3 regions of the Collimonas sp. PA-H2 genome follow, and region 2 is predicted to be linked to each of the others. Evidence: predicted binding sites of a transcription regulator. Region 2 holds the regulator's gene; each other region holds the start of a gene.
What was found. The regulator LexA, encoded in region 2, represses DNA repair genes until DNA is damaged. The targets are predictions, from matches to a motif close to ACTGTATNNNNATACAGT.

Region 1 (10,704 bases), 340 kb from region 2:
GCTCCCCGGGCATCAGCTCCAGCAGCAAAGGGGCGTCAATGGCGATTGACAGGCAGCCGTCGCCGCCGCTGACCGGGTGGCTGATCTGATACTCCTGGCCGGCATTGAAGAAGAGAACCTGGTTGGCCTCGGCGACGGCGCTGTCGCTGCCGACATGGCGCACATAGACGCCGCGGTAGGGGAATACCAGGTGGGTGGCGGAGGACCATTCCGAGGAGCTTTTATGTTTGCAATTGCCCAGGCAACAAACGTCCTTGACGGCGATTGCCGGCGTCTTTAGCAGGGTCTGGAAGGTGACTTCCTGTCTTTCATTCCCGCTGTCGTCGTCCATGGCGCTCTCCATAGGTCGGGCGATTCAAATGGCGTGTGTGCGTATCGGCAAATGCATTGTGCTATTGAACTACACAGCGGCCAAAGCGGCTATCAAAATCTTTAGTTGTCATATCAAAAATAAAAGATCGATTTACCAACTCTCGCCAGATGCATACAGGCTCACCGGATCGGATGCAACGATGTGACAGCATGCCGGACGCTTCGATTCGCACGGCTCAAAAGCTTTCGGCATATTGAATGCATGAAATAAGGCTATCGTCATCACTCTGGACGAGGTCCGAATCGAGCAATCACGAAGTCGACAAAGCTAGCGAGCTTGGCCGTGAGCTTACGTTCTGGCAGGTAGACAATATGTACAGGAAACGTCGGCGCCGACAGCTCGGCAAACAATCGGATAAGTCTTCCTTCGGCGATATCGTGCTCCAGCATCATCTCGGGCAGCAAGGTGATGCCGAGACCAGCGACAGCGGCTTCGCGCAGGGCCTGGCCGCCGCTGATGTCAAGGCGGCCAGGTACGCGCACCGTCTGTTGCGAGCCGTCAGCGAGGATAAAACGCCAGTCGCGTTCAGGGCCGCTGTCAAATCCGAAAGCGAGGCAATGGTGGTTTTCCAGATCCTTCGGCGTCGCCGGTGTTCCATGTTTTAACAGATACTCAGGCGCTGCGCAGGCAATGCGCGATGAGGGCGCCAACGGTCGCGCGATCAGATTCGAATCCGGCAAGGGGCCGACGCGGATCGCCGCATCGAAGCCCCCATCGGCAAGATCGACCACGCGATCGCTTAGCGCCAGCTCCACATGCACATCGGGATAGCAATCGAGATACTCCCTCATGGCCGGCGCGAGTTTGCAGGTGGCATAGATGATTGGCGCGCTTATCCGCAGGCGTCCGCGCGGCCGTGCTCGCATGTCGCGCGCATCGATTTCCGCCGACTGCAGCTGCGCCAGAATGCTGACGCACTGTTCATAGTAGGCGCGGCCGATTTCGGTCAGGTGTTGCCGCCGGGTGGTGCGGTTGAGGAGGCGTGCGCCGAGCAAACGTTCGAGCGCGCGGATGTGGTTGCCTACCATCGTTGCGGTCATGCCGCTGCCTTCCGCAGCGGCGGCGAAACTGCCGCGCTCGATGACGCGGACAAAGATCGACATGCTGGCGAAGCGATCCATTCATAAATCCTATTTGTGAGTGAAATAAATAAATCGTCGTTTATCAAATTTGGCTATTTAATCATAATTTATGCACGTCGTTTGACGCAACCAATAAAGGCTCATCATGAATCTGCAGAACAAGAAAGTTGTGATACTCGGCGGTACCTCTGGAATCGGGCTTGCCACGGCACGCGCCGCACTGGCGCACGGTGCGACGGTGGTGGTGTCGTCCTCGCGCCAGGACAAGGTTACGGCGGCGGTTGCGGAACTAGGTGCGCGCGCCGACGGCCAGGTTGCGGACTTGAATGATGCCGCTTCGGTGGACCAGCTGTTCGCAAAAATCGGCAGTTTCGATCACCTGGTCTATACGGCTGGCGATAGCCTGCAAATTGGTGAACTGGCGTGCACCGACATGAATGCCGTGCGCGCGGCTTTCGATGTGCGCGTGTTTGGCGCGATTGCGGCGGTGAAAGCGGCGGCGCCGAATATTCGGCGCGGCGGATCGATCGTGCTCACCAGTGGCATCGCCAGCGCGCGGCCGCAGAAAGGCTGGACGACAGGTGCGAGCATTTGCGGCGCGATGGAAGGCTTCATGCGGGCACTCGCGGTCGAACTCGCGCCGATCCGGGTTAATATCGTCAGTCCCGGTTTCGTGCGTACGCCGCTGTGGTCCAACATCCCCGAGAATGAACGCGAAGCGATGTATCGTCGCGTTGGCGAGCAGCTACTGCTTGGCCGGGTCGGGGAAGCCGACGATATCGCGCAGACCTATCTTCACTTGATGAACAACGCTTTTGCCACCGGGCAGATGATTGTGGTCGATGGCGGTGGCGTTTTGGTCTGAAGGACGTTTAGCCAGGCTGTCTATTAAGTGCGTTTACCGCATGCGAATCGTCGCGCGGATAGCTGAAACGATTAGGGAAATATCAATTTTCGTTGTCCGTCCGCATCCGTGCTTCAGTGCCATCGATGTGACCCAGTCCCCAAGCCTTGATCTGGGCCATTAAGCCACTGAGCGAACGTCCTTTTTCAGTCAATCGATAGGCCTCCCTGCCGGCAATATCGCTGGACGGGTAGCGTTCGACCAGGCCGTTGGCAGCAAGCCTGGTGAGCCGCTCGGCAAGGATATTGGTCGCGATTTTCTCCGGCGAGGCGAGGAATTCCTTGAAATGCGACTTGCCGCTCAGCAGATCTCGCACTACAAGCAGAGTCCACTTGTCGCCTAAAAGGTCCAAGGTGCACGCGACCGGACATACCGAGCGACGATGCTCGCTTTGAGCCGGGCCCGCGTTGTTTGGGGGGCGGGCAGCGCCCTGCTTAGTGAGTGGCAAGGAAGTTCCTGGATAACGGTTGCTGGGGCAGAATCGGTTTTTTTGCTGTCCGTTCCTTGACTTTATCCAAAATACTTGCAAAATGCAAGTATGAACTTGCACTTTGCAAGTCATAATAAAGCGCCAACTTACAACGGCAAGGCATAGGTGCTGACGCAAGGTCAGGCGTCGCTCTCTGCGATCCATGTCGCAAAACATTTTGCTGGAGGCTTGTATGGAACCCGTCAGAAATCTTGCAACTTTACTTCCCTTCGCTGCGAGCGTTACCTTCGGTCTGCTCGCGTGGGGCGCGGTTTGCCTCAGCTATGTCTGGCCACGCATGCGCGAGTTGCCCTTGCACGCGGCGGTACGGCCGATTCTGCATCTGCATCTGTTCCGGTTCATAGGCTTGGCCTTCATCGTGCCGGGCGTCGTCGATCCAAATCTTGGCGTGGGATTCGCCGCACCCGCGGCGTACGGCGATCTCGTTGCGATGGCGTTGGCATGGCTGGCCTTGATGATGGGATCAGGGCGCTATGCGCGCATCGCGATCTGGGCCTTCGGCCTGTGGGGTTTTGCTGATCTGCTGTTCGCCTACTACCAAGGCGCGATCGGCGTAGGCATCGAGACTTCTTCTCTCCGTGCCGCCTGGTTTATCCCGACTGTCTGCGTTCCCCTCTTGCTTTGGACCCATGTCATGGTGTTTGCGATGTTGTTGCGTACTTCACGCTCCACCAGTTTCCTCGCCCACGCGGCGCAGTAAGCGCGCGCCGGCGTCGAAGCCGCGGCAAGCCGCGGAGGCAATCACGCCGGTGACGGCAAGCATTGCCGCCGTGTGGACGCCCACTGCAGCGAGCGCCAGCGTCAGCGAGCCGGATGCGGTGATCGCGCGTGCCGGCGCGTCTGCCATGCACAGCGGGATGAGCGCCGGCACCAGCATCAAGCCGGCGCCGTGCGCGGTGGACATCATGAAAGACCAGAGCGCCAGCCCGGCATGACCTGCCGGCGTCCGTGTTCGCCTGGTTTTGCGGCCCGCCAGGTGATATATCGCGACGGCAGCCAGCAGTACGCCCGCCAGGGCTTGCAGCACGATGCGATCCATCGCCAGGCCGAGCGCTACCGTGGCGGCCACCAGCGCGACCGATGCGGCGTGCCCGAGCGCGATCGGCGCCAGGGCGCGCAGCGCCTGTGCCCGGTCGCGCGACTGCACGCCCCAGGCGGCGGCAAACATCCAGCCGGTGGCAGGATTTAGCCCGTGAACAGCGCCAAGCCCTGCGACCGCCAGCCATGGCCAAAGATTCAACATGAGCTGCTCACTGGTTCAGGCTGCCTGCGCTTCAGGTTCGCGTAGCGCAGCAGGAAGCGGCCGCGGGACCCTGTCCCGATGTGTAGCGGTCGTGGTGGCGCACCCACTCCATCTTGTGCGGCACATCTCGCTCGTCGCGGCCCTTGGGCGTGAGGTCCATCATGTTATACGCGCCCATCATGACCTCCACGCCGCGGCCGTAGGTCGAGTAGGTGTGGAAAACCTGGCCGGCGTCGTCCTTGTAGAACACGCTGACGCCAGGCGCCTCCTCGGCCGGGAAAGGCCGTATGCCGTAGTTGTAGTAGACCTCACCCTTGGCCAGTTGCTCCGGCGTGAAGCTGACGTTGAAGTCGTGGTTGAAATCGCTGCCATGCGAGGACACCCACCTGAACTGCCAACCCATGCGCTGGCGAAAGCGTTCGATGTCGGCCAGCGGTGCGCGCGAAATGGCGATCACCGTGATGTCGCGCTGCGCCAGGTGGACGTTCATGCCATCCGTGTGGTCCGCCATGAACGAGCAGCTGGGGCAGCCTTGCTCCCATCCCGGGCCGAACATGAAATGCTGCACCAGCAGCTGGCGGCGGCCGTCAAACAAGTCGGAGAGCGTGCGCCGGCCCTCGGCGGTGTCGAATACGTAGTCTTTCTCGACGCGCTCCCACGGCAGCGCGCGGCGCTCGGTCGCAACCTGGTCATGCAGGCGCATCAATTCCTTTTCGCGCGCCAGCAGCGTCTTGCGTTCGCTTAGCCAGTGCTCGCTGGAGACGACGGGATGGCTTTTTGCTTCGGAAATAGTGGTGTTCATGATCTGCTCCTGGTCTGATGGAAAAGGGTTCAGGTGTTAGCTGTTTGTTCGCGATGCAGCGCCGCTTGCACGGCGGGACGGGTAGCAATACGTTCCTGGAACGCTTGCAGGTGCGGGAACGGCGACAGGTCGAAGTTCACGAACGCCGACCAGCGCGTCACCACAAACAGATAGGCATCGGCGATGCTGAACTGTTCGCCCAGCAGGAATGGCGTGAAGCCAAGCGTGGCGTCGATCAGCCCGTAGTGCTTGCGCAGATGGGCCATGCGATTGGCGCGTCCTTCATCGCTGGTCTCTGGGTAGAACAAGGGCAGATAGCCCTGGTGCAGCTCTGAATTGATGTAGCCCAGCATCTCCTGCAGGCGGTAGCGCGCCATACTGCCGTTGGCGGGCGCCAGCTGCGCTTCCGGCTTCAGGTCGGCCAGGTATTGCACCACGGCCGGACCTTCCGTCAGCACACGACCGTCGTTCAGCTGCAAGGCGGGCACATAGCCCTTGGGATTGATGGCGAGATAATCTTCGCCGTGTTCAGTGCGTTTGGTCTTGCTGTCGACCTTCACCAGTTCGATGGTCAGGCCAAGTTCGTTGGCAATGATGTGCGGCGACAGCGAACAGGCGGATGGAATGTAGTACAGCTTCATGGTCTTGCTCCTTGGATTGGGGTTGATCAGGACAATGCCTGAATCAGACTGGCGTGCGAGGGCCCTCGGCTGCGCCGGAGACATGGTCCAACTCGATGTGCTGCTACGGTGATTACGACCCGGCTGCTTTCGGACGTCGCACGGCGCGCACCTTGCCGCTGCCGCCGCCGCCGCAGTAAAACAGGCCTGCGCCGTCGGATTCGAGCCCGCTGACGTTGACGCCGGGCGGCATTTCCAGCCGCTCGAGCACGGCGCCGCTGTTAGGGTCGACGCGGCGGATTTCGCTTTCGTCGCCTTCCCATGTGCCGTGCCACAGCTCGCCGTCGACCCAGGTCACGCCGGTGACGAAGCGGTTGGACTCGATGGTGCGGATGATGGCGCCGGTGGCCGGATCGATCTGGTGGATCTTACGGTCGCGGTGCTGGCCCACCCACAGGCTGCCCTCGGCCCAGGCCAGCCCGGAGTCGTTGCCGTGGCCGGGCGCCGGGATCGAGGCCAGCACCTTGCCGCTGGCGGGGTCGATCTTGTCGATGCGCTGCTCGGCGATCTGATACAGGTGGCTGCCGTCGAAGGCGGTGCCGGCGTCGCAGGGGCAGTCTAGCGCGCGCGTGGGCTCGCCGCTCTCGGGATCGAAGGCAATCAGCCTGGCGCCGGTGGCGGCCCAGACGCGCTGGCCGTCGTGGGTCACGCCGGCTATGCTGGCGGCGCCGGCGAAGGGGCCGTATTCGCGCACGATCTCGGCCATGTGTGCTGTCGCCTGGGGTTTGTCTTTGCTGGTTTTTTGGCTCATTGCTGGCTCCTGATGGCGCATCTCGGATCGGCGCCGTAAGACAACTCTATTCCATCTGCAGCGTAGTGGGGAGTAACAAGATTGTCGTGAATCCCGCCAGCGGCGGCGACAGCCAGCGGCGCATCCGCGTCTGCCCGATTGAACGTACTCGTCCGGCGGCTTCCATCTCGGCCAGCGCGCGCTGCACGGTGCGCTGGCTATCTCCCAGGGCCAGCGCCAGGGCCGAGGTCGACCAGGCCGCGCCGTCGGCCAGCAGCGCTGCCAGCGCCGCCTGGTCGCCATCGATGGGCGGCGCCAGCACGGCCACGGCGCGCTCGGCTAGCGGTTTGAGGGCGAAACCTTGCGCGGTAGCTTCGATCTGCGCCAGTTCTGTGACGAGTGCGCGCAGACGGCCGATCTCGACCCGCAGGCGCGCCCGGTGCGATTCGTTGGGGTGGCGGGTGCCGAATGCACGGGCGATCAAGGCTACGCGCCCAACATCGCCAGGCCAGGCCTCGGCCAGCGCGCGCGCCAGCGCGAACAGCACCGGCCGGCGCGCCAGCGATTGCCACGCAGCGCCTGTGCCCAGCCCGCGCCGGCAAGCGTCAATCACCAGCGCGTCGGAGGCCAGCAGCGCCGCCACCTCGTCGAGGCGCAGCATTTGCTCGCCGTCGGCGCAGAGGCGGCGGGCGGCAGGACGATCGAGCGTAGCCCGCGCTTCCGCCACCTCGGCCAGCAGCGCTGGCACGCCTGCGTGTCCAGCCGCTTCATGCGCACGGGCTAGCGCCACTCGTGCCGGGACGATGCGCAAGGAGCGCAGCGCCAGCTCCGCCGCCGCCAGTTCGGCCACTGCCGCCAGCGACGGCGGCAGGCCGCGCGCATCGAGCGGCGCCAGCGCCGCCTCGGCTTCGTCCAGGCGGCCAAGCAGCAAGAGTTTGCGTACCGCGATGAGCCGCGCCTGCAACGCGTTGGCGTGATCGCCGTGCGCTTCAAGCGTGGCCAGGGCCGCCGTCAGCGTACGCGGCGAGCCGCCGAGGTCGCGCGCGGCCAGCGCCACCTCGGCCTCGGCCACCACGCAGCGTGCGCGCGCCAGCTCCTCGTTGGCGCCGAAGCCGCGGGCGGCGAGTCGCAGCAGCTCGCGGGCGCGCGGGTGCTCGCCCAGCTGGGCCATGGCGATGCCGCGCAAGGCCAGCGCCGGCGGGTCGTCGCGCAGGGCGACGCGCTTGAGGGCGCCGAGTATGTCGCCGGCAGCGAGGGCGCGCGCGGAGGCGGCTATCAAGGAGTCCATGGCGATAGAATACACTGCCGCGCCACGACGTCCCCGCATGCTGTTGCATTTGCCAGGTTTACGCTAATATACTGTATATACATACAGTAATTGGTGCTTCGATGTCGGATCAGCAAAAGAAACATCCTGCCCAGGTAATGCATTTCCAGGGAGCCAGCGTGGTGCGCAAAGGCCGGGGTGCGACCAGCAATATGCAAGGCCGTTACGAAACTGACCAGCGCGAAGATTTCGACGACGGCTGGGACGGCGAGGATGAGCAGCTCGAGCCGCCCGTGGTGCGCACCATCGTGACCGAGGAACAGGCAAAAAGCATCCTCAGCCGCAATGCCTCGCCGGACCTGCCGTTCGGCGTTTCCCTGAATCCCTATCGCGGCTGCGAACACGGCTGCATCTATTGCTTTGCACGGCCCACCCACAGCTACCTGGGCTTGTCGCCCGGGCTGGATTTCGAGAGCCGGATTTTTGCCAAGATGAATGCGCCGCAGCTGCTGCTGCGCGAGCTGGCCACGCCATCCTATGTGCCGGCCTCGATCGCCATCGGCGTCAATACCGACGCCTATCAGCCCTGCGAACGCGAGCTTGGCTTGACGCGCCGCATCCTGCAGGTCTTGCACGATTGCGAACATCCGCTGGCGCTGATAACCAAGTCGTCGCTGATCGAGCGCGATATCGATTTGCTGGCGGCGATGGCGGCCAAGAACCAGGCGGTGGCGGCGGTCACCATCACTACGCTGGATCCCGTCATTGCGCGTACGCTGGAGCCGCGCGCTGCCGCGCCGGCGCGCCGTTTGCGCACGATAAGGACTTTGGCCGAAGCCGGCATCCCGGTCAGTGTCAGCATCGCGCCGCTGATTCCCTTCATCAACGAGCCGGACCTCGAGCGGATTATCGAAGCCGCAGCCGAGGCCGGCGCAGTGTGCGCCAATTACATTGTGCTGCGCTTGCCGTGGGAGGTGAATCCGTTGTTCCAGGATTGGCTGAATGCGCATTTCCCGGATCGCGCGAAAAGAGTCATGAACCATATCCGGGAAATGCGCGGCGGCGCCGACTACAATGCGGATTTCGGTACGCGCATGCGCGGCGAAGGCATCTGGGCCGATTTACTGCGGCAGCGCTACAAGAAGGCGACGGCGCGCTGCGGGCTGGTCCAGCGCGGTTCGTTCTCCAAGCTGGACAGCTCTCAGTTCAAGCGTCCACAGCTGCTTTCGGAACGGAAGCCGACGCCGCAGATGGATTTGTTTTAACCATGATCCTTGGTGCGAGCACGGGTGGAGCAGTGAACGATGATATGTGCGGTGGATGGAGGGCGGGCGTGACGGCTTACCGGATTGAATTGGCGGCGGCGGATGATGTTGCGGCTTTGGCCGCGGTGGAGAGGGCGGCCGCGAGGCTGTTCCCTGAACGGTTGCTGCCGCTGCATCTGCGCGGCGAAACGATGGCGCCTGAAAAACTCATGGCTGCGCAAGCGGCCGCCATGCTGTGGGTGGCAAAGGACAGCGCCGCCACGGTGCTCGGTTTTGCCTGCGTCGCCATGCATGGCCAGGTGGCGGTGCTGGCGGAACTCGACGTCCTGCCTGCCTGTGGCCGGCACGGCATAGGCAGCGCCTTGCTGGCGGCGGTCGTTGCCTGGGGCAATGCGCGCGCGATTCCGACTTTATACCTGACCACTTTCCTGGAGTTCGCGCCCAGCCAGGCGCTGTACCGCAAATTCGGCTTTGTCACGCTGGGGGCAGCGCCGGATTTCCTGGCGGCGGCGCTCAGGCAGGAGGCCGAAGCGGGGCTGGGGCAGCGGGTTGCCATGCGGCTGACTTTTCCGCGCAATAAGGCGGCTAAAACCTGCCCGTCACGCGATTGAAATGCTATGCAAGCAGGCGGCGCGAGGTTTACAGCTGGCCTTTGAGCAGCACCAGCAGGGCGCCTGAACCGCCCTCGGCCGCGGTGGCCTGGCAGAAGGCCAGTACTTCATCCTTTTGCACCAGCCAGTTGCGCACCTTGGATTTCAGCACTGGTTCCTTGTTGATCGAACCCAGGCCCTTGCCGTGGATGATGCGGACGCAGCGCCAGCCGCGCTTGGCAGCCAGGCGCAGGAATTCGGCCAGGGCTTCGCGCGCTTCTTCGCGCCGCAGGCCGTGCAGGTCGAGCTGCTGCTGGATGGTCCAGTGGCCGCGCCGCAGCTTGCGCATGACATCGGGGCCGATGCCGTTACGGGCGAAGCTGAGCGTGTCATCGGTGTCGAGCAGGGTTTCGATGTTGAAATCGTCAGACAGAGATTCTTCCAGCGCGGCTTGTTCGTCGGCGATGTGCTGGCGGGCTATCGGCAGTGGGCGCGGGATAGCGGGCGTGAATTTGGGCGGTACGGCAAGCGGCTTGACGTTGCCGATGCTGCTGCGGAAGATGTCGGCGTCGCGCCGCGCTTCCTGCTCACGGCGTTTGGCTTCAGCCGCGGCGGCCTGGCGTGCTTCGTCCTGCGCCTTGATTTCCTTGCGCAGCGATTTGAGGGCGCTGAAGTCTTTGATCGGGCCGGCCATGATATGTGCGTCTGCTAATAGTGAAAGGCGGCGGTGTGCAGCAAACTGACGATGGTGGCGAGGTAGTGGCAATAAGCAGCGCCGCCGCCATCAGCGAGTAGGGTGAGCACATCGTGCCCACCCGTGAACCTTAGTCTTCCAGGAAGCGCTGTGCATCCAGCGCTGCCATGCAACCGGTGCCGGCGCTGGTGATGGCCTGGCGGTAGATATGGTCCTGCACATCGCCGGCGGCGAATACGCCCGGCACGCTGGTCGCTGTCGCCATGCCTTCGAGACCGGTTTTGGTCTTGATGTAGCCGTTATGCATCTCCAGTTGGCCGTCGAAAATGCCGGTGTTGGGCTTGTGGCCGATGGCGATGAAAACGCCGTGCAGCGTGATCGGCGTGATGCTGCCGTCGGCTACCGACTTGATGTTGATGCCGGTGACGCCGCTGGCGTCGCCGGTGACTTCGTCCAGCGTGTAGTTGTACTTGATGACGATCTTGCCTTCCGCCACCTTGGCGTTGAGGCGGTCGACCAGGATCGGTTCGGCGCGGAACTTGTCGCGGCGATGGATCAGCGTGACCTTGCTGGCGATGTTGGAC
Region 2 (10,704 bases):
GATCGGCTTTTCCAGCCTGAGCTTTTCGCAGTTCCTGAACCACAGCAGCAAGGTTGTTGGCGGCGGACCTGCCATCCATCTGCCGATCTTTGAAGGCGGCGCCCTGCGCGCCCAGCTCAAGGGCCGTGTCGCCGCCTATGACGGCGCGGTGGCAACCTACAACCAGGCGCTGAACGACGCCTTCCACGAAGTGGCGGACAGCGTGCAGTCGCTGCGTGCGGCTGAAGAGCAAGGCAAGAATCAGCAGACCGCGGTAGATGCAGCCGAGCGCGGCATGAAGCTGGCCGAGCAGCGGCAACAGGTCGGCACCGCCAACATGCTGCAGGTGGTGAGCAGCCAGATCAGCTGGCTGGCGCAGCGCAAGCTTGAGCTGGATACGCGCGCGCGCCGGGCCGATCTGCGCGTCAACCTGATCAAGTCGCTGGGTGGCGGCTTTGACGCAGACGCCGCCGGCCTCGGCCCTGCCGCGGCGGATGCCGCCAGCAATCCGCAAGCCAGCGCTGCTAACTGATTAACTAAAACAACCGTTCACTTATTGCGAAATCCGCGCCATGACAACATCAAATCAAAACCCACAAGAAGCAACAGCGCAGCCGGCTGCCGCTGCCAGCAACGGCAAGCGCCGCGGCTTGCTGATCGGCGTCACCATTGCCCTGATCATTATCCTGATCGCCTACGGCATCTGGTGGTTCATCTACGCCCGCCACTACGAGAGCACCGACGATGCATACGTCGGCGGCAATGTGGTGCAAGTGACGCCGCAGGTCGGCGGCACGGTGCTGGCGATCAATGCCGACGATACCGAACTGGTGCAGGCCGGCAAGCAGCTGGTGGAACTGGACAAGGCCGACGCCAAGGTCGCGCTGGACCAAGCCGAGGCTCAACTGGCCCAGACCGTGCGCCAGGTGCGCACGCTGTTCGTCAACAATAACACCCTCACTTCCGCCGTCACTGCCCGCAGCGCCGAACTGGAACGCGCTCGCGCCGACCTCGCGCGCCGCCAGCAGCTGATCAGCACCGGCGCCGTCTCCAAGGAAGAACTGGATCACGCCAAGGTTGCGGTACAAGGTGCGGAAGCGGCCTTGCAATCAGCGCGCGAGCAATTGTCGTCGAACAAGGTGCTGACCGACCGCACCACGGTTGAGCTGCACCCGAATGTGCTGAACGCCGCCGCCCAGGTCCGCAACGCCTATATCAACCTGGCCCGCACCAGCCTGCTGGCGCCGACCACCGGTTATGTCGCCAAGCGCTCGGTGCAGGTCGGCCAGCGCGTCGCCGCCGGTACCCCGCTGTTATCGATCGTGCCGCTGAACGCCTTGTGGGTGGACGCCAACTTCAAGGAAGTGCAGATCAAGAACATGCGCATCGGCCAGCCGGTTACCTTGGATTCCGATGTCTACGGTTCCAAAATTGAATACCACGGCACAGTGGTCGGCCTGTCGGCCGGCTCCGGCTCCGCCTTCGCGTTGCTGCCAGCGCAAAACGCCAGCGGCAACTGGATCAAGATCGTGCAGCGTATTCCGGTGCGGATTTCGCTGGATCCAAAGGACCTGGAAAGCCATCCGCTGCGTATCGGCGTCTCGATGAACGTCAGCGTCGATGTCGCCAAGACCGAAGGCACTTCGCTGACTGCGGGCACGGCGCGCACCGCGCCGGCCTATACCACCGACGTGTTCGACAAGAGCGGCCAGGAGGCCGATGCACGTATCGCCAGCATCATCGCTGCCAACAACAATGCAGCGGCAGCGCACTGATACCCAGCAGCTTGCCGGCGAATGCCGCAGCGCAAACCGCCGTCCTGGCGGCTGCGCTGACGGCGGCGGACATGCAATAACCCTTACCGGAATGCCTTCATGAGTTCCCCAAAACCAGCGCCGCCACCGCGGCCGCCTTCGCAACCACTGCCGCCGCTGACCGGCGGCAAGCTTGTCATGGGTACGGTAGCGTTGTCGCTCGCCGTGTTCATGAACGTCCTCGATTCGTCGATTGCCAACGTTTCCATTCCAGCCATTTCCGGCGACCTTGGCGTCTCGCCGCAACAAGGCACCTGGGTCATCACCTCGTTCGCAGTGGCCAATGCCATCTCGGTGCCGCTGACTGGCTGGCTTACGCAGCGCTTCGGCCAGGTACGCCTGTTCGTCACCTCGATCATCCTGTTCGTGCTGTCCTCGATCCTGTGCGGCCTGGCGCCCAGCATGGAAGTACTGATCGCCGCCCGCGTACTGCAAGGCGCCGTCGCCGGACCAATGATTCCCTTGTCGCAGTCGCTGCTGCTGTCCAGTTACACCCCCTCCAAGAGCGGGATGGCGCTAGCCTTCTGGGGCATGACCACGCTGGTGGCGCCGGTCATGGGGCCGCTGCTGGGCGGCTGGATCTCGGACAACTACACCTGGCCATGGATTTTTTACATCAACATCCCGGTCGGCGTGTTTGCCGCCTGGGCCACCTGGTCGATCTACCACAAGCGCGAATCCGCCACCTACAAGCTGCCGATTGACAAGGTCGGTCTGGCCTTGCTGGTGGTCTGGGTCGGCTCGCTGCAGATCATGCTGGACAAGGGTAAGGAACTCGACTGGTTCAATTCCTCTACCATCGTGATCCTGGGCGCGGTGGCGCTGGTAGCGTTCATCTACTTCATCATCTGGGAACTCGGTGACGACCACCCCGTGGTCGATCTCAGGTTATTCAAGGGCCGCAACTTCAGCGGCGGCGTGATCGCCATCTCGGTCGGCTACGGCCTGATGTTCGGTGGCCTGGTGATCCTGCCCTTGTGGCTGCAGACCACGCTCGGCTATACCGCGACGCTGGCCGGCGAAGTGATGGCGCCGGTGGGGATCTTTGCGATCATCCTGTCGCCCTTCATCGGCAAGCTGCTGCCCAAGATCGACGCGCGCTGGGTCGCCAGCACCGCCTTCTTCATCTTTGCGATAGTGTTCTACCTGCGTTCACAGTTCACCGAGAACGTCGACACCTTCACGCTGATGATCCCGACCATCATCCAGGGTGCGGCGATGGCCATGTTCTTTATCCCGCTGACTTCGATCATCCTGTCCGGCCAGCCGCCCGACAAGATTCCTTCGGCCGCGGGCCTGTCCAACTTCGTGCGGATCATGTTCGGCGGCATGGGCACCTCGATTACCAGCACCTTGTGGGATCGCCGCACTTCCTTGCACCACTCGCAGCTGACGGAGTTCACCGGCCCGCACAGCCCGGCATTCATCGACGCAGTGCGTAACCTGACGGCACAGGGAATGCCCGAACCGGCAGCCTGGGCCACCGTCGACCGCCTGATTTCGGTCAAGGCAGCCACCCAGGGGGCGACCGACATCTTCTGGATCTCGGCGGTATTGTTCCTGATGCTGATTGCACTGGTGTGGCTGACCAAACCGCAGCGTTCCAGCTTACCGGTGGATGCCGGCGGCGCACACTAAGAGCCATAAGGCAAAACAGCAAGCAGGCGTAAAGACATTAGCTCCGGCAACGGGGCCTATAAAAAACGGGCGGTGCATAGTTTGACTATGCACCGCCCGTTTTGTCTTTGGAAGCCGGGTTAGCGCAGCGCAACCCGAGCGGCATCAATTACAAGATATGCTTGCCGATCCACCAGGCTATCGCTGCCATGAAAGCCGAAGCTGGAATCGTCAGCACCCAGGCCCAGACGATATTGCCGGCAACACCCCAGCGCACCGCAGAAACACGGCGCGCGGCGCCAACGCCGACGATGGCGCCGGTGATGGTGTGGGTAGTCGAAACCGGAACGCCGAGCATGGTCGCCAGGAACAGCGTGATGGCGCCGCCGGTCTCGGCGCAGAAGCCACCCACCGGTTTCAGCTTGGTGATTTTCTGGCCCATGGTCTTAACGATGCGCCAGCCGCCGAACAAGGTGCCGAGGCTGATCGCGCTATAGCAGGAAATAATCACCCACCATGGCGGCAGAGCATCGCTGGCTTGCGAAAATCCGGTGGCGATCAACAGCATCCAGATGATGCCGATGGTCTTTTGCGCATCGTTGCCGCCGTGTCCCAAGCTATACATGGAAGCTGACACCAGCTGCAGGCGGCGGAACCATTTATCGACCTTGCGCGGCGTCGAACGCACGAAAATCCACGACACCAGGACCATCATGATGGAGCCGAACACGAAGCCCAGCAGCGGCGACAGCACGATGAAGGCTATCGTCTTGATGAGGCCGGCCGAAATCAGCGATCCGGTGCCGGCCTTGGCCACCGCGGCGCCGACCAGGCCGCCGATCAAGGCATGCGAGGAAGACGATGGAATGCCGTAGTACCAGGTCAGGATGTTCCAGCAGATTGCCCCGACCAGCGCGCCGAAGACGACGTAATGGTCGACCACATTGGGATCGATGGTGCCCTTGCCGACGGTAGCGGCGACATGCAGCTGGAATACCGCAATCGCGATGAAGTTGAACAGCGCAGCCATGGCCACCGCCTGCTGCGGCTTGAGGACGCCGGTGGAAACCACGGTAGCGATCGCATTGGCGGCATCATGGAAGCCGTTCATGAAGTCGAACACCAGCGCCAGTGCAATGAGGAAGACGAGAACGTAAATACTGATTTGAAGAGTGTGCATGAGTAGCCAGAGTGGTTTTTTAGGATTACATCGATGCGGCAGCGGCGTTCGGCCGCTGCCGCCCTACTCTGCATCAGGCATTTTCGACGATGATGCCTTCGATGATGTTGGCCACATCTTCACAGCGGTCGGTGACTGTTTCCAGGAGTTCGTAGATTGCCTTGAGCTTGATCAGCGTGCGTACATCAGGCTCGTCGCGGAACAGCTTCGACATGGCGGCGCGCATCACGTGATCGGCATCCGATTCCAGGCGGTCGATCTCGACGCAGATAGCCAGGATCTCGCGCGAGTTGTCCATATTGTGCAGCAGGCCTACGGCGGCCTTGACCTTCTCGGCGCAGCCCAGGCACAGCTCGGCCAGGCGCTTGGCTTCAGGCGTGATGGCCTTGATGTCGTACAGCGAGATGGTCTGCGCCGCATCTTCCAGCAAATCGAGAATGTCGTCCATGCGGGTGATCAGCTGGTGGATGTCGTCGCGGTCGATAGGCGTAATGAAGGTCTTGTGCAGCATGTCGATGGCATGATGCGTGACCTGGTCGGCCTGCTTTTCAATGCCTTCGATCGCGTGCACGCGGATTTCCAGATCGTCGAAATTAGTCATCAACGCCACCATTTCTTTGGCGCCCTTGACGCATAGCTCCGCATGCTGATTAAAGAGCTCAAAGAATTTGCCCTCGGTGGGCATCAATCGTCCAAACATGTTTTATTCTCTCTGTTGAGGGTTAAGCTAAATCTGAAACTACAACTACGCTTACATTTAAACCAAGGATATTAATTTAAAGCAAACAATGTCACGAAACTGAAATATATCAGGCTCGCTCGACCAGCGCTTAGCAGGTTTTTGTAAATTTTTCGTTAATGCAACAAAATCAGCAACGGCAATCAATCGCCGCCGTAAGGCGCGTCCAGATTGCCGACATAGTTGTCGAATTTCGTGTATTGCCCGAGGAAGCTGAGGCGCACGCTGCCGATCGGGCCGTTACGTTGCTTGCCGATAATGATTTCCGCGGTGCCCTTTTCCTGCGAATCGGGGTTGTACACCTCGTCGCGGTAAATGAACAAGATAACGTCGGCATCCTGCTCGATAGCGCCGGATTCGCGCAAGTCGGACATGACCGGACGTTTGTTGGGGCGTTGTTCCAGCGAACGGTTCAGCTGCGACAGCGCGATCACCGGGCACTGCAGCTCTTTGGCCAGGCCCTTCAGGTTACGCGAGATTTCAGAAATTTCGGTGGCGCGGTTTTCACCGGCGTTATTGGCCGACATCAGCTGCAAATAGTCGATGATGATCAGTCCCAGCGTGCCGCACTGGCGCGACAGGCGGCGCGCGCGGGCGCGCAGTTCGATCGAGCTGAGCGCCGGCGTTTCGTCGATGAATAGCTGGGCGTCATTCATCTTCTGGATCGCATGGGTCAGGCGTGGCCAGTCCTCGTCATTGAGGCGGCCGGTACGCAAACGGTGCTGGTCGAGCTTGCCGACCGAACCCAGCATACGCATGGCGAGCTGGGTGCCGCCCATTTCCATTGAAAAGATCGCCACCGGCAAGCCGCTGTCGATCGCCACGTTCTCGCCGATGTTGACCGAGAACGCGGTCTTACCCATGGACGGCCGTCCCGCCACGATCACCAGGTCGCCCTTTTGCAGGCCGGAAGTCATCTTGTCGAGATCGATGAAGCCGGTCGAAACACCGGTGATATCGCTCTGATTGTCGCGATTGTAGAGCTCGTCGATACGCTCCACCACCTGCGTCAGCAGCGGCTGGATTTCCTGGAAGCCCTGGGCGCCGCGCGCGCCTTCTTCGGCGATCGCGAAAATCTTCGATTCCGCCTCGTCCAGCATCTGCTTGACTTCCTTGCCCTGCGGGCTGAAAGCCTGGCCGGAAATTTCATCGGCCACGGTAATCAGTTTGCGCAAAACGCCGCGATCGCGCACGATCTCGGCGTAGCGCCGGATATTGGCCGCCGATGGCGTGTTTTGCGCCAGCGCATTCAGGTAGCTCAGGCCGCCGACTTCTTCCGCCTTGCCGGTGCCGCTCAGCGATTCAAAGACCGTGATCACGTCAGCCGGCTTGCTGCCGTTGATCAGCTTGACCATATGCTGGAAGATGATCCGGTGATCGTAGCGGTAGAAATCGTCGGCATTGACGAAGTCCGCGATCTTGTCCCACGCCGCATTATCCAGCAGCAATCCGCCTAAAACGGACTGTTCTGCTTCGATCGAATGGGGTGGTACGCGGAGGGAATCTAACTGCGGATCGGACGGTGCTTTAGAAGGTGCTTTCATGGCGCGAATTATACCTGCTTCTTATAAGCGTCTTGCTGCACTGCCAGAAAAAGGACGTAAAAAAAGCCGGGAAAAACCGGCTTTTTTTACTGCAATGATTTTTTTGCCAACAACGTATTAAACGTGTTCGCCGATCACTGCGATGACGATGTCAACAACGACGTCAGTGTGCAGAGCAACTGCAACAGGATGTTCGCCAGTCGTCTTCAGCGGGCCGTTCGGCAGGCGAACTTGTGCTTTTTCAACTGCGAAACCTTGCTTGGTCAGCGCTTCAGCGATGTCGAAGTTGGTCACGGAACCGAACAGACGGCCGTCAACGCCCGATTTTTGCGAGATCTGAACAGTCAGGCCGCTCAGTTTTTCGCCCTGGCCTTGAGCCACAGCCAGCTTGGCTGCTGCCGCTGTTTCCAGGTCAGCGCGCTTCGCTTCGAATTCAGCGATAGCAGTTGTGGTAGCACGACGTGCCATACGTTGCGGGATCAGGAAGTTACGCGCGTAACCGTCCTTGACGCGAACAACTTCGCCCAGATTGCCGAGATTAACGACTTTTTCCAACAGAATAACTTGCATATTTTTCTCCTATTTCAAGTCGTCAATTAAGCGTTGTGCAGATCGGTGTATGGCAGCAGCGCCAGGAAACGTGCGCGCTTGATCGCAGTGTCCACTTGACGTTGATAGATTGCCTTGGTGCCGGTCAGACGTGCTGGCATGATCTTGCCGTTTTCCTGAACAAAATCCTTGAGCGTGTCGACATCCTTGTAATCAACGCTGGCAACGTGTGCAGCGGTGAAACGGCAGAATTTCTTGCGCTTGAACAGCGGGTTTTGTTGTTGACGCTTGTTTTTCAGTTTGCTTTTATCGAACTTTTTACCGAATGCCATTTTTGGCTCCTGTATCTAAAATAATTAATCTGCAATTTCCGCTATGTTCTCTAGGAACCATCTGCTTCCATTGCAGCGAAATCCGTGATGTGAAATACCAGACTCCTGCCGTTGCGACTCTTGCGCGCCATAAAACCGGTAAACCAGAAGGTGCCTCCCAATGGCGCCTGACTGAATCTTCCTGAAATCTCGCCGACGGCTAGCGCGGCGATTTCAAATTCGATCAAACGCTTTATTCCTGCTTCAATCGGCTCCGAACGGTGCTGCAGGTTTGCAGATACGATCGGAATGCCTGCCGGTGTATAACGTATGACTTCACGTTCGGCAATTTCGGCAACCAGCTGAAACACGTTATTGGCTTGGCTCACTCCTGATGGACTCGATGGCTATAAGAATGCTGGCGGGGAAGATAAATCAGGCTGCCGGCGCTTCAGTGCGATGGCTCTTGGCAGCATCTTCCTTCTGCACAGCCTTCATCATTGGCGAAGGACCTGTTTCGGCCTTCTTCAGCTTGACGGTCAGATGACGCAATACCGCATCATTGAACTTGAAGCCGGTTTCGATTTCAGCCAGAGTTTCGCTGTCGCACTCGATGTTCAGGCAGACGTAATGCGCTTTTGCCAGTTTCTGGATCAGGTATGCCAGTTGACGGCGGCCCCAGTCTTCCACGCGATGTACAGTGCCGCCACGTGTAGTGACGATACCTTTGTAGCGTTCGATCATTGCAGGCACTTGCTCGCTTTGATCTGGATGGACGATAAATACGATTTCATAATGACGCATGTAAGCTCCTTTTGGACTGATTGAAGAATCGCCCACCTCGGCGTCAAGACGAGTGTGGGAAGAGGAAAACCAGCAATAGTACGCGCAATTGCAACAAAACTCAATGCTTTCAGGCGCCTGCGGCCACCTAAGCATAAGTAAGTGGCTAAATCGCATCAATTTATCTTGCATTTGCACAAATACTGTACAAAAATACAGACTGTTGATATACACAGCACAAATGCAGCGCAACGCGCTTATGCCCTTCTTGTCGCTTTGTGCTTCTATCTGAATTGGATAGCCTCGGCTGTCAAACCTTGCCTTCAAACACTTATGATTAAACTGACCGCCCGCCAACAGCAAATCCTCGACCTGATCAGGGACGCCATCGAAAACACCGGCTTCCCGCCGACGCGCGCGGAAATCGCGACCGAACTCGGCTTCCGTTCGGCGAATGCGGCAGAAGAACATTTGCAGGCGCTGGCGCGCAAGGGCGCCATCGTGATCGCCCCCGGCACCTCGCGCGGCATCCGCCTGACGGAAACCACGCTGCGCAGCCAGGGCACGCAACTGGCGCTGCCCCACCCGGCCCTGATGCAGCTCAGCCTGCCGCTGGTCGGCCGCGTCGCCGCCGGCTCGCCTATCCTGGCGCAGGAGCACATCCAGGCCAGCTACAACGTCGACCCTGCCCTGTTCAGCGCCAAGCCGGACTATCTGCTGAAGGTTCGCGGCATGTCGATGCGCGACGCCGGCATCCTGGATGGCGACTTGCTGGCGGTAAAGAAAGCCGACAGCGCAAGAAATGGCCAGATCGTCGTGGCCCGGCTCGGCGACGATGTCACCGTCAAGCGCTATCAGAAAACCGGCTCGGTAATCCAGCTGCTTCCCGAAAACCCGGATTTTGAACCTATTGTTGTCAACGCCCAGGAAGACTTCGCCCTGGAAGGCCTTGCGGTCGGCCTGCTGCGTAGCTGGAACTAAGGAGCAACAAAAAAACACGGCCGGACCTGCCGCAGCGGCAGGCCCCAGTCCGGCGTCAGGAGCGGTCGAGCCGGCGCCGCTTGGTCAGTATCTGACTGGCGATGCCGCGTAGGATATTGACCTCTTCGGTTTCCAGCTGAGCCCGTGAAAACAGCCGTTTCAGGCGCGGCATCAATTTTTTCGGGCTGGCGGGATCGAGGAATTCAATTTCGATCAAAGCCTGCTCCAGATGCGCAAACATGCCGTCGATGTCGGTCAGGCTGGCGGCATTGCCCTGGAAACCGATCTCGCCGGCCCCTGCGGGTGACAAATCCTCGCCGGCGGCAACCCGGCATTCATAGGCCAGCACTTGCACCGCTTGCGCCAGATTCAGCGACGAGTATTCTGGATTGGCAGGAATATTCAGCAAGACATTGCACTTCTCCACTACTTCGTTGGGCAAGCCGTAACGCTCGCTGCCAAACAATACCGCGGCATTGAGGCTGACATCGCCTGCAAGCTGCGCCGCCAACGCGCGCGGCGCAGTCAAGGGCGGCGAGAATTCGCGCAAGCGGGCGCTCAGGGCGGCGGCGAAATTGCACCCCTCCAAGGCCTGCTCAACGCTGTCGACGATTCGCGCCGAAGCCAGGATATCCTGTGCGCCGCTGGCGAACGCCACGGCTTCTTCGCGCTGCAGGACGTCAGGAAAACGCGGATTGACCAGGACCAGCTCGGAAAACCCCATGGTTTTGATCGCGCGGGCGGCAGCGCCGACATTGCCGGGACTGCTGGTTTCGACCAGCACGAAGCGCAGCCGCTGAAAAAGAGACGTATCGATTTTCGCCGAATTCATTTGTGCCCTCCACTCAAGCGACGAGCGCTATCAAACGAAAGAAAATCTGTGTTCATCTGGCCTTTCGGGTAAAAGTAAGCGTTCAATTAAGCAATCTAGGTTTAAAATAGCGCCATAACGCAGATTTCTGCGACTAAAAGCTGCTTATTTATCAAAATAAGTATCGGATAGGCGCCGGAAAGTCCGCATCGTTCATTATTATCAATCAATAGGCGGTTCTGTTCCCGGTTGGCACAGTGCCGCCATTTTAACGGAACCCGATCATGCATCCAATGCTCAATACGGCCATCAAGGCCGCACGTCGCGGCGCCGCGGTTATCTCGCGCGCCTCTTTCGACCTCGATTTGCTGAAAGTCACCAAAAAGCAGCACAACG
Region 3 (10,704 bases), 230 kb from region 2:
GGCCCGATGCGGACCTCACCCTATCTCTCTTCGAATCATCTATGCCGAATCTTAATTTACTGCTGGGTTTTGCGCTGGTCGCCTTCGGCATGGTGCTGACGCCAGGTCCCAACATGATCTACCTGATTTCGCGCTCGATCTGCCAGGGGCCGAAAGCCGGCTTCATTTCGCTGGCTGGGGTCGCCGCCGGATTCGTGTTCTACATGCTGTGCGCCGCCTTCGGCATCACCGCCCTGCTATTTGCGGTGCCGCTGGCCTACGATGTCTTGCGCTTCGGCGGCGCGACCTACCTGCTCTATCTGGCATGGCAAGCGGTCAAACCGGGCGGCCGTTCGCCTTTCGCAGTGCGCGACCTGCCGATGGACAGCAACCGCAAACTGTTTTTCATGGGCTTGTTCACCAATCTGCTCAACCCCAAGGTCGCCCTGTTGTACCTGGCGCTGATGCCGCAGTTTATCGATCCGAACGGCGCCAGCATTCTGGTGCAGTCGCTGGGACTAGGTGTGGTCCAGATCCTGATCAGCATCACGGTCAATTCGATGGTGACGCTGGCGGCCGGCAGCATTGCCGGTTTCCTCGGCGGCCGCCCGAGCTGGCTGCTGATCCAGCGCTGGCTGATGGGTACGGTACTGGCCGGCCTGGCGGTGCGGATTGCGATGCAGGCAAAGAAATAAGGGAGCCTAAGGGAGTTATAAGCGCCAATTCGTCAATTATTGGCTAAGATGCAAGCTGCCCCACAAATCCGGAGTCGCCTGAATGCCGCATTTGCCGTTTGCACTGGTTTCCGCCACCGTTCTGCTGTTGCATGCCGCCGGCGTCGTCGCCGCCATCCATGCCCTGATGCATACGCGCACGCCGCAAGGCGCGGTGGCCTGGGTATTCGGCCTGGTGCTGCTGCCCTACTTCACCCTGCTGCCTTACCTGTTCCTCGGCAGCAAACGCTTTTCCGGGTACGCCGAACTACATCACTCGCGCCAGGCGCGCCTGCAGCAGCTGGACGATCCGGCCCAGCTGGCCTTGTCGGCGGAATATCCGCCGCACCCCGGCGCCCAGCGCTATCAGGCCATCAGCAAAATGCTCGGCGTGCCCTTTCTCAGCGGCCATCGCCTGCGCCTACTGGTCAACGGCGCCGCCAGTTTCGAGGCGATCTTCGCCGCTATCGCCAGCGCCGAGCGCTACCTGCTGGTGCAGTTTTTCATTATTCACGACGACGAGCTCGGCCGCAAACTGCAGGCTGCGCTGCTGGAACGCGCTGCCGCCGGCGTCCGCGTGTACGTGCTGTACGACGGCGTCGGCAGCCACGATCTGCCTGCTTCCTATGGCGCCATCCTGCGCGCCGGCGGCGTCGAGATCCATCGTTTCGCCACGCGCCGCTGGCGCAACCGCTTCCAGCTCAACTTCCGCAATCACCGCAAGGTGGTGGTGGTGGACGGCTGGCGCGGCTTTGTCGGCGGCCTCAATGTCGGCGAGGAATATCTCGGCCACAAGCCGCCGCTGGCGCCCTGGCGCGACACCCATATGGAACTGCAGGGGCCGGCGGTGGCAGATCTGCAGCTGGCGTTCGACGAAAACTGGCAATGGATCACCGGCCAGCCGCTCAAGCTGTCGGCGCCGCGCCCGGCCAACGGCCAGGCCACCAGCCTGGTGGCCGCCACCGGCCCGGCCGATGCCCAGGAAACCTGTTCACTGTTCTTCATCCAGGCCATCCACGCCGCGCGCCGCCGGCTGTGGCTGACCACTCCCTACCTGGTGCCTGACTCGGCAGTCAACGCCGCCTTGCAGCTGGCGGTGTTCCGCGGCGTCGACGTGCGCATCCTGATTCCCGCCATTCCCGACCATCGTACCGTGTTCCTGGCATCGACCTTGTACGCACACGAACTGGTGCGCGCCGGTGTGCGCATATTCCGCTACCAACCCGGCTTCACGCACCAGAAGGTGATGCTGATCGACGACGACACCGCCTCGGTCGGCAGCATGAACCTGGATAACCGTTCGCTACGGCTGAATTTTGAAATCACCTCCCTCAACATCGACAGCACATTTGCCGGCGAGGTCGAAACCATGCTGCAGGCCGACTTCGCCCAAGGCGTAGAAATCGACGTCGCCGATTACGCCAAGCTGCATTATCCGTACCGGGTGCTGGTCCATGTGGCGCGCCTGGTCAGCCCGTTACTCTAAAGTTGCCGTATTTGCAACAACATCAAAACAGAACAAAAAAACTGACTTTGCACACTGTATTTACATACAGTAGTGCTATCCTATGGCCGTATCGAATATTACATTTCACATGCCCCATGGAAGCAGCAATTCGTCGTATCGCACACCTGGATATGGACGCTTTCTACGCGTCGGTGGAGCTGCTGCGCTATCCTGAGCTGCGCGGCCAGCCGGTCGTCATCGGCGGCGGTTCGCGCCACCAGCCCACGGCCGGCGCCGACGGCAAACTGCAATTCCACAAGCTGCGCGACTACGTCGGCCGCGGCGTCGCCACCACCTCCACCTATGAAGCGCGCGCGCTCGGCGTGTTTTCCGCGATGGGCATGATGAAAGCCGCCAAGCTGGCGCCGGACGCCATCCTGCTGCCTACCGATTTCGAATCCTATCGCCACTACTCGCGGCTGTTCAAGAACGCGGTGGCCGCGATTGCGCCGCTGATAGAAGACCGCGGCATCGACGAAATCTACATCGACCTCAGCGAGCACGAGGAAGCAATCCGGCCGCTGGCGCAGCGCATCAAGGACGCCGTGCGCGCAGCCACCGGCCTGTCCTGCTCGATCGGCATCGCCCCCAACAAGCTGCTGGCCAAGATTTGCTCGGAGCTGGAAAAACCGGACGGCATCACCATCATCACCGAGGCCGACATCGCCGCCCGCATCTGGCCGCTGGCAGCGAAAAAGGTCAACGGCATCGGCCCCAAGGCGGCGGAAAAGCTGAGCGCGCTTGGACTACATACCATCGGCGACCTGGCTGCCGCCGACCCGGCTCTGCTGCAAGACCATTTCGGGCGCACCTACAGCGAATGGCTGATGCGCATTTCCCATGGCCTGGATGAGCGCCCGGTAGTCACCAGTTCGGAAACCAAGTCGATCAGCCGCGAATCGACCTTTGAACGGGACCTGCACGCCAAGCTGGACCGCGATACGCTCACGCCCATCTTCACCGATCTCTGCGTACGCCTTGCCGGCGATCTGCAGCGCAAAGGCTATGTCGGGCGCACCATAGGGATCAAATTGAAGTTTTCTGATTTCCGCGGCGTGACGCGGGATCTGACCTTGCCGGATGCCACTGATGATGCGGCGACAATCCGCCAGGCTGCGGGGGAATGCCTGCGCCGGGTTACCCTGGACCGGCGCTTGCGCTTGCTGGGAGTGCGGGTTACAGCGCTGTCGCGGAAAGAACTTGCTGACAGCGCTCCGGCAATTGTCCAGGGAGAGCTGTTCAACAACGATTAGTTTTCGCGGGCAGTCGCGAGAATGGCCAGATATCGATTGCTTGCATGCTTACAAATTAGTTGGCGCGACGCCTGCTATCGGCGGGAAATACGAGCCAGCCGCCAGTCAGACGTTATCCATTGAATCTGTCCCTCCGGATATTTCACGACATCGTCATCGATGCCGGCGCGCAGCATGCCGCTCACTTCGAACCGTTCATTCGGCACACAAACCATATCGAATGAGTAACCCTTCAATATATCGTGCTCATGTCCATGCCAATTGTCGGGGCTGTGGAGAGGCGTGATGTAATACCAGCAGGAGTAATCCAGTTTCTCGAACTTGTCGACGGCTTGATTCCGCACCTCGGTATTGTTGATCTCCACGTACACCATCGGGCGGTGGCGCAAGATGGATGCGCCGGCGCCGGCCAGCAGTTCAAGTTCGTAGCCTTCGACGTCGGCCTTGATGAAATCGAGCCGCTCCAGCTCTAGCGCATCCACTGTCGTGCAAGGTATACGCTCCGTTTTATCTGCCCACGGCCATTTCAGCGAGGCGCCGCCAAAATTCCATCCCTGGCGTGGATCCAGCAGCGGAAACTCGACCTCGCCACTTTCAGCGCCGACGGCTTTCTGCATAGCCATGACGTTGATGCAGCCATTGGCGACCAGGTTGGCGCACAGCAACTGAAAAGTATGGCGCGCCGGCTCGAAAGCAATGACGCTGCCGCCGTCGCCGACCAGCCTGGAAAGGCAAATCGTATGCGAGCCGAGGTTGGCGCCGGCCTCAATCACGACGTCTCCCGCTCTGATAATTTGCTGGAACAGCGCAACCTCCGGCTCCGACCATTCGCCATAGGTCTGCAGGCTGCGCCCCACATGCGTATCGTTGCGGTTGACGAAAAAGCGTCCATGCCGTCCTTCCGTCTGGATGAAGACGGATTGCTCGCCCGATGCCGGCACGGCGACTGTGCGCTGCGCGGCGCGCCGGGCATCGTTGCGCATCACCACTGCCCGCAAGCGGTCGGGGTAGCCCATGTAATGCAGCATGAAACTGTCGGCATCGTAGAGCGCGGGATGCGAATTGAAGGACACGCAGTCCGACAGCGGCATGGCCGCCGCCCCGCCTGCTTCTTCCCACGCCGAGATGAAAAAACGCTGATCGCCGCCCGACGCATAGACGCCGCTCTTGTCAGGCACGGCGTCTATCAATGACTGCACCCGCTCCAGGTAGGCGCGGCAGGCCGGCGTATTGCCGAATACCATGAAGCCGCTATTGAAAGCATGGCCGGAGACATCGCGCGCCAGCGTCACCGGCTTGCCTTGCGTGATAGCCGCCAGCGGTCGCGCCAGGTCGTGTATCAGGATGTCCGCATCGACCCAGATCACCTGCTCGTGTTCGTCGAAATGGCGCAGCAGCAAGGCCGCCTTGATCCAGTTGCCGCTGACTTGCTTCCCCATATCCTGCGGCAGATCCCTATAGATATAGTGAGAATAACCATGACGCAGGCAATATGCCGTGATGTTGCGCTCCGAAATGAGGGCGTATGGAGCAATATTCGGCGTATAGCATGTCACCAGCGCAACGGCTTTCCCCGGATTGACGATTTCATGCGCCGGTTTCACCGAAAGGTCGGTGTCAATATCGTCGAAGAGTACGCCATTACGCGCGCGCACTTCGTTGAGATAGCGCACGAATATCGCGACCACCCGGGCATCATGCGTGTTTTGATGAGCGCTAGGATTGAATGAAAGTACAAAGGCGGACAGCTCCGGCAAGTGATGGCCGAATGGCGTGAACAGCAGGATGGGCCGATTGACGGCGCCGACAGGCTGATCGTAAGGCTGGGCCGAGATGCCTGCGAGTTCAGAATGATTCCAGCGGTCCGCCCCCTTGTCCGGGATGTTGCGCATCTGATCCAGGACGCCGTCGACCAGGCGCAGCGCCTGCGGGCCGGATTTCATGACGAAAAAGCAGGCCTCGGGGTGATCATGGAATTCGCACTGTGCGAACCACTGTGCTGCATCGCCGATCACTTCCTGGATCGGCAGCGGCATGTAAACGGCCGCCGATTCATCGGCAAAAATCAGGGTCGTGTCCGCTGGCGCCGAGGTCAGGATTTTTCGAATCAGACTGTACTTGTAAAGCAGCAGCGTACGAGCGCCATTGTCCGGGCTGGCGATCGCGTGCGTGGCATGAGCGTAGCCATGCAGCCGGCAATAGGCGCGATGGTTTTCCAGGATTTCATCGCCAGCGGCGGTAAGCAGGATCGAATGAAAGGAAACGGGGCTTGGATTCATTGACTATGATCGAAAGAATATTGCAACATCATAGCAATTTGTACTTGCGGGTATCGGAAAAAATCAAATCCCCCGCAATTTATCTTTCGTGCCGGATCGGACGGCAAATTCAATCATGGGTGCAATGACTCATTCCTGAAATCAGATTCCGCGAATGTGCACCTGACAATCGAACATCATGTGTCACTGCAAGGCTTGACCCTGCGCGCCCATGGTGCCTCGCCTCGGCGACTTCCAAAAAGCCATCAGGCAATGGAACATGCGAGGGTCTCGTTGCTCACAGCCGTTCCTCGCTCAAGCATTCCTGAAGGTATATGGCGCCCCGTCGACCAGCTCGGCGCGTGCCCGCACCCGCAGTTCAAGGTGGGCGGCCTTATGCACGTTGCCATCTTGTTTGTGTACGAAAACCGGTTTGGTATTGATATTTCCAACCAGCTCCTCCAGCGATACCGGATGAGGCTGATAACCACGCAATATGAAAATCTGCATGAATTCACTGCGCATGAACGCCCAGCGGGCGTGCCACTGGAAATCGTACTCGGACCATACCGAGATATGCGCTTCCGAATGCTCCATCCCGCTGACATCGTAGTACAGAAATTCCGGGGCGATCACGATGGTGTAGGCGCTACGGTAAGCCAGGAAATTCAGCAGGTCGAGCGCCTGCGATTTGGGAATATGCTCGATGCAGTCGCCGATCGTTACGATGTCGTACAAACGATTTCTGCACGAGCTGTCGATCACCATCTGCGCGGCATCCATAATCAAGACTTCGTCGTATTTTTCGCGCAATCCGAAACGCTCAACGTAATCGGGCACAACTTCCATGGCGGTCATATGCGGCTGGATGCCTGCCTGTCGTGTCAACTCAGCGTATTTCCCCTGTCCCGCGCCGATGTCCAGCAGGGTCTTAGGTGCGATTTTTTCAGCCAGCCTGAGATACAAATCATTGAATATCCCACAGGAGATTCCAGACATATTTGCTCCGTCAACCTACGTTGTATGAAAAAAGAAGTGAGTACAAGGCCAGCAATCTATCGCCGCCTTAGCAATTTGTCAAATCAGGCGCCGTCGAATACTGTTGAACAGGAAACCATGGGGTCTTGCAATGACATATTGCTTGTGCCAAGACGCCGCGTTACTTACCAGTTACAACCTCAATGCAGTACAAACCCCAAGGACACAGCGCAAACCGCTGAGCCAGCGGCTTTTGCGCCAGTTCCGGAATGCGGTCGGCGTCATAAATGGCGAAGATGGGGCCAAAACCGCCTATCGACAGCGGCATGCCGTCAATCTGCGTGGCCAGGATGTAGTCATATTTCCGTAGCTGCGCAAAGCTGAGCTGCGGCATATAGCCGTCGACCGAATGGAACACGATCTGGGTATCCGCCGCCTTGCTGGCGCCGAGCATGTCCAGCACCGCGGTCAAGCGCGGGCCGCGCAGCTGGTGCTGCTTGCCGTCGTATTCCAGCGTCGGCTTGATGGTCGCCGCGGGCAGCTTGTCGAGCGCGGCCAGGTCAAAGGCGAAGGCGCGCTTGAATTGCACGTTCTGCTTGTGCAGCATCTGGTCGATCACCGCATCGACCGGGCCGCGGTTGCTGCGCTCGATGGCGCCGGCGATGGTCAGCACGGCCGGGCCGGAGGATTTGACATCCGATGCCGTGCCGGCAGCCGCGAATACCGGTAGCGCAGACACTCCAAAAGCCCCCGCAATGGAGGCGGCAGCGGTTGATATGAACTGGCGTTTCTTCATTCATGGCTCCTTGGTGAAAACAGCTCGCTATAGGCACCGCGAGATCTGCAATTGTAGGAGCGCTTTCAGGCAGCCATGACATTTTTTTTGCAAAAAAATAAACCGACAACAAAGCGCCGCTTACTGCGCTGAGGTTTTCGGCTTGACCAGGTAACCTAGCCCTGCCGCAATCAACAACAGCACAGTCGCTGTCGCCAGAGCGATCCTGACGCCGCTGCTCATGTCGCCGGCCGCGCCATCGCTCACCAGTGCGCCGAATACCGCGACGCCGACCGCACCGCCGACCTGCCTTGCGGTATTCAATACCGCCGAAGCGGTGCCGGCCCTGCTCTTCTCCACGCTCGACAGGATCGACGTGGTCATGGCCGGCACCGCCAGCCCCATCCCGGCCGGGATCAGTACGAAGCCGGGCAGCATGTGCAGGAAGCTGGCGTGCTCGGCGACGCCGATGCTGCCTAACAAGCCATAGCCTGAGGCGCCGATCAGGCCGCCCAGCACCATCGGCAGGCGAATGCCGCCCTTGCCGATCAGCCAGCCGCTGACCAGGTTCGAGAATATGAAGGTGCCGGTCAGGGGCAGGAATGCCAACCCGGCTTGCAGCACGCTGTAGTTCTGCACCTTCTGCAGATAAAAGCTGATGACGAAGATCACGCCGTAATAGGAAAAATTCACCAGCACGCCGAACAGCACTGCCGCGGTAAAGCTGGTCTGGTGGAAAAAATTCAGCGGCAGCATGGGATGCGGCACTTTGCGCTCGACCATGATGAAGGCGGCGCCGGCGACCAGGGCGATGCAGAAGCCGGCGATCACCAGAGGATGCTGCATGCCCAGCGGATGGAATTCAATCACCGCACCGACCAGCCCGGTCAGCGCGATGACCGCCAGTAGCTGCCCGAACGGATCGAAGGAACGCGCATGCGAGCTGGCGGCGATCGCCGGCACCACACGCAGGGTCAGCAAAAAGCCGAGCGCGCAGATCGGCAGATTGACCAGGAAGATGCTGCGCCAACCGGCGGTCGCCAGCAGCAGGCCGCCGATTACCGGGCCGGCAGCGATAGAAACCCCGCCGGCGGCGGTCCAGAGGCCGATGGCTTTGGCGAGCAGCTTTTTGTCATGGGCGCAGGCGTGATTCAGGATCGCCAGGGAACTTGGCACCAGCAAGGCTGCGCCTATGCCCTGCACTGCCCTGGCGAGATTCAGGAAGCCGGCGTTCGGCGCCAGTCCGCAGGCCATGGAAGCCAGCGCAAACAATAGAAATCCAGCTAAAAACAGGCGCTTGGAACCGAACTTGTCGCCCAGTGCGCCAGCCGACAGGAGAAATACCGCGAATCCCAGCGTGTAAGCATCGACCACCCATTGCAGGGCCGATACGCGCGCGCCCAGATCGGCGCCGATCTGCGGCAAGGCGACGTTGACGATGGTGACGTCGAGCTGAACGATGATGAAGGCGAAGCTGCTGGCGGCAATCGTCCACCTGACAGCGGCAGTTGTTTCATTCGCAACGATGGGCATTGGCTTGAGAGCGGTTGCGGATTGAGAAGAAGTCATTGCAGTCATCCAATCGCAAAGTAAGCAAGCCTTGATTCTGAGCGCGTCCGGGTCGCTTGTCACACAACAACAGTACGGTTACCATCAAACTATGGACAACGAACCCGACCTCAGCCGACTGGCCCGCACCATAGGCGACCCTACCCGCATTCAGATGCTGGCGCTGCTGATGGAGGGGCGCGCCCTGACCGCCAAGGAGCTGGCCTACGGCACCGAGATCAAGCCGGCGACCGCCACCAGCCACCTGAAGCAGCTGCTGGAAGACCGCCTGCTGGAAATGACCAGCCAGGGCCGGCACAAGTATTTTCGGCTGGCGTCGCCGGAAGTGGCGCGCCTGATTGAATCGCTGATGGTGTTCGCGCCGAAACGCAAGCGGGTTGGCCCGGCCACCGGCAACGATGCGATCTGCACCGCGCGTTTTTGCTACGACCACCTGGCCGGCAAGCTGGGCACCCGCCTGACCGAAGCGCTGGTCGCGCGCGGCTTGCTGAATGCCGATGACGGCCTGTTTGCGCTGTCGGCATCAGGCGAAGCCTGGTTCAAGCAGTTCGGCATCAACACCGATGAGTTGCAAAAGAGCCGGCGCCAGTTCGCCTATCCTTGCCTGGACTGGAGCGAACGCCGCGATCATCTGGCCGGCGCTTTGGGAGCGACGCTGGCCAAGCGCATGATTGAACTGGGCTGGCTGACGCGCAGCAAGCATTCGCGCGTGGTCGCCATCACCGCCGAGGGCCGCAGCGCATTGACGGCGGAATTCGACATCACTCTGGACCAGGCCTAGCGGCCCGGCTCCATCAACTATCGAGAAAAAAGTCCATGCATCAAGGTGTGCTGTCCGCATTGCTGGCTGCCGCCTTCTTCGGCGCCAGCACTCCCTTCGCCAAGCTGCTGGTCGGTCAGGTCCCGCCGGTGATGCTGGCTGCCCTGCTGTATCTCGGCAGCGGCCTCGGCCTCTCGCTCTGGTATGGGCTGCGCCGCCTGCGCGCCGGCAGCCAGGGCGCTGCCGATGGCCTGCGCGCTGCCGACCTGCCGTGGCTGGCGGCAGCGATCCTCAGCGGCGGCATCGCCGGCCCGGTGCTGCTGATGTTCGGGCTGGCGCAGACGCCGGCTTCCAGCGCTTCGCTGCTGCTGAACATGGAAGGCGTGCTGACCGCCGCGCTGGCCTGGTTCGTGTTCAAGGAAAATTTCGACCGCCGCATCGTGCTCGGCATGATTGCCATCGTCCTCGCCGGCGTGCTGCTGTCGTGGCAGCAGATGCCGCAATTCGGCCTGCCCTGGGGGCCGCTGGCGATCCTGGCGGCGTGCCTGTGCTGGGCCATCGACAATAACCTGACGCGACGAATTTCCGCCAGCAATGCGGTACAGATCGCCGCGCTCAAGGGCTTGGTGGCTGGCCTGGTGAACCTGGCGCTGGCTTTGCTATTAGGGGCAACCCTGCCGGACATTGCCAGGATAGGCGCCGCGGCGCTGATCGGTTTCAGCGGCTACGGCCTCAGCCTGGTGCTGTTCGTGCTAGCGCTGCGCCATCTTGGCAGCGCCCGCACCGGCGCCTATTTCTCGGCGGCGCCCTTCATCGGCGCGGCGATTTCGCTGCTGGTCCTGCATGAGGCTGTCGGCGGCATGTTCTGGCTGGCCGCCGCATTGATGGGATTCGGCATCTGGCTGCACCTGA

Region 1: BCF11_RS20865 (PA0069 family radical SAM protein) is a predicted target of LexA. The motif match lies at 7,663-7,680, and genes of this name have one in related genera.
Region 3: dinB (DNA polymerase IV) is a predicted target of LexA. The motif match lies at 2,232-2,249, and genes of this name have one in related genera.

The regions. Positions count from the first base shown of each region.
Region 1 is NZ_PDBX01000001.1:4,521,902-4,532,605, forward strand. It holds gene BCF11_RS20815 (AraC family transcriptional regulator) at 1-331, opposite strand, end outside; gene BCF11_RS20820 (LysR family transcriptional regulator) at 595-1,494, opposite strand; gene BCF11_RS20825 (SDR family oxidoreductase) at 1,601-2,320, shown strand; gene BCF11_RS28520 (winged helix-turn-helix transcriptional regulator) at 2,403-3,005, opposite strand; gene BCF11_RS20835 (hypothetical protein) at 3,022-3,549, shown strand; gene BCF11_RS20840 (hypothetical protein) at 3,511-4,092, opposite strand; gene BCF11_RS20845 (thioredoxin family protein) at 4,124-4,894, opposite strand; gene gstA (glutathione transferase GstA) at 4,924-5,535, opposite strand; gene BCF11_RS20855 (hypothetical protein) at 5,648-6,325, opposite strand; gene BCF11_RS20860 (helix-turn-helix domain-containing protein) at 6,372-7,592, opposite strand; gene BCF11_RS20865 (PA0069 family radical SAM protein) at 7,694-8,836, shown strand; gene BCF11_RS20870 (N-acetyltransferase) at 8,905-9,447, shown strand; gene BCF11_RS20875 (Smr/MutS family protein) at 9,476-10,120, opposite strand; gene trxB (thioredoxin-disulfide reductase) at 10,251-10,704, opposite strand, start outside.
Region 2 is NZ_PDBX01000001.1:4,865,751-4,876,454, reverse strand. It holds gene BCF11_RS22370 (efflux transporter outer membrane subunit) at 1-511, shown strand, start outside; gene BCF11_RS22365 (HlyD family efflux transporter periplasmic adaptor subunit) at 552-1,754, shown strand; gene BCF11_RS22360 (DHA2 family efflux MFS transporter permease subunit) at 1,854-3,431, shown strand; gene BCF11_RS22355 (inorganic phosphate transporter) at 3,580-4,590, opposite strand; gene BCF11_RS22350 (DUF47 domain-containing protein) at 4,664-5,290, opposite strand; gene BCF11_RS22345 (replicative DNA helicase) at 5,473-6,873, opposite strand; gene BCF11_RS28530 (hypothetical protein) at 6,872-6,994, shown strand; gene rplI (50S ribosomal protein L9) at 6,991-7,443, opposite strand; gene rpsR (30S ribosomal protein S18) at 7,470-7,754, opposite strand; gene priB (primosomal replication protein N) at 7,805-8,122, opposite strand; gene rpsF (30S ribosomal protein S6) at 8,169-8,537, opposite strand; gene lexA (transcriptional repressor LexA) at 8,850-9,497, shown strand; gene BCF11_RS22315 (RNA methyltransferase) at 9,553-10,329, opposite strand; gene BCF11_RS22310 (inositol monophosphatase family protein) at 10,593-10,704, shown strand, end outside.
Region 3 is NZ_PDBX01000001.1:5,093,916-5,104,619, reverse strand. It holds gene BCF11_RS23405 (LysE family translocator) at 42-674, shown strand; gene cls (cardiolipin synthase) at 757-2,178, shown strand; gene dinB (DNA polymerase IV) at 2,295-3,452, shown strand; gene BCF11_RS28425 (FkbM family methyltransferase) at 3,527-5,731, opposite strand; gene BCF11_RS23385 (methyltransferase domain-containing protein) at 6,026-6,709, opposite strand; gene BCF11_RS23380 (molybdopterin-dependent oxidoreductase) at 6,870-7,484, opposite strand; gene BCF11_RS23375 (MFS transporter) at 7,605-8,996, opposite strand; gene BCF11_RS23370 (helix-turn-helix transcriptional regulator) at 9,124-9,813, shown strand; gene BCF11_RS23365 (DMT family transporter) at 9,849-10,704, shown strand, end outside.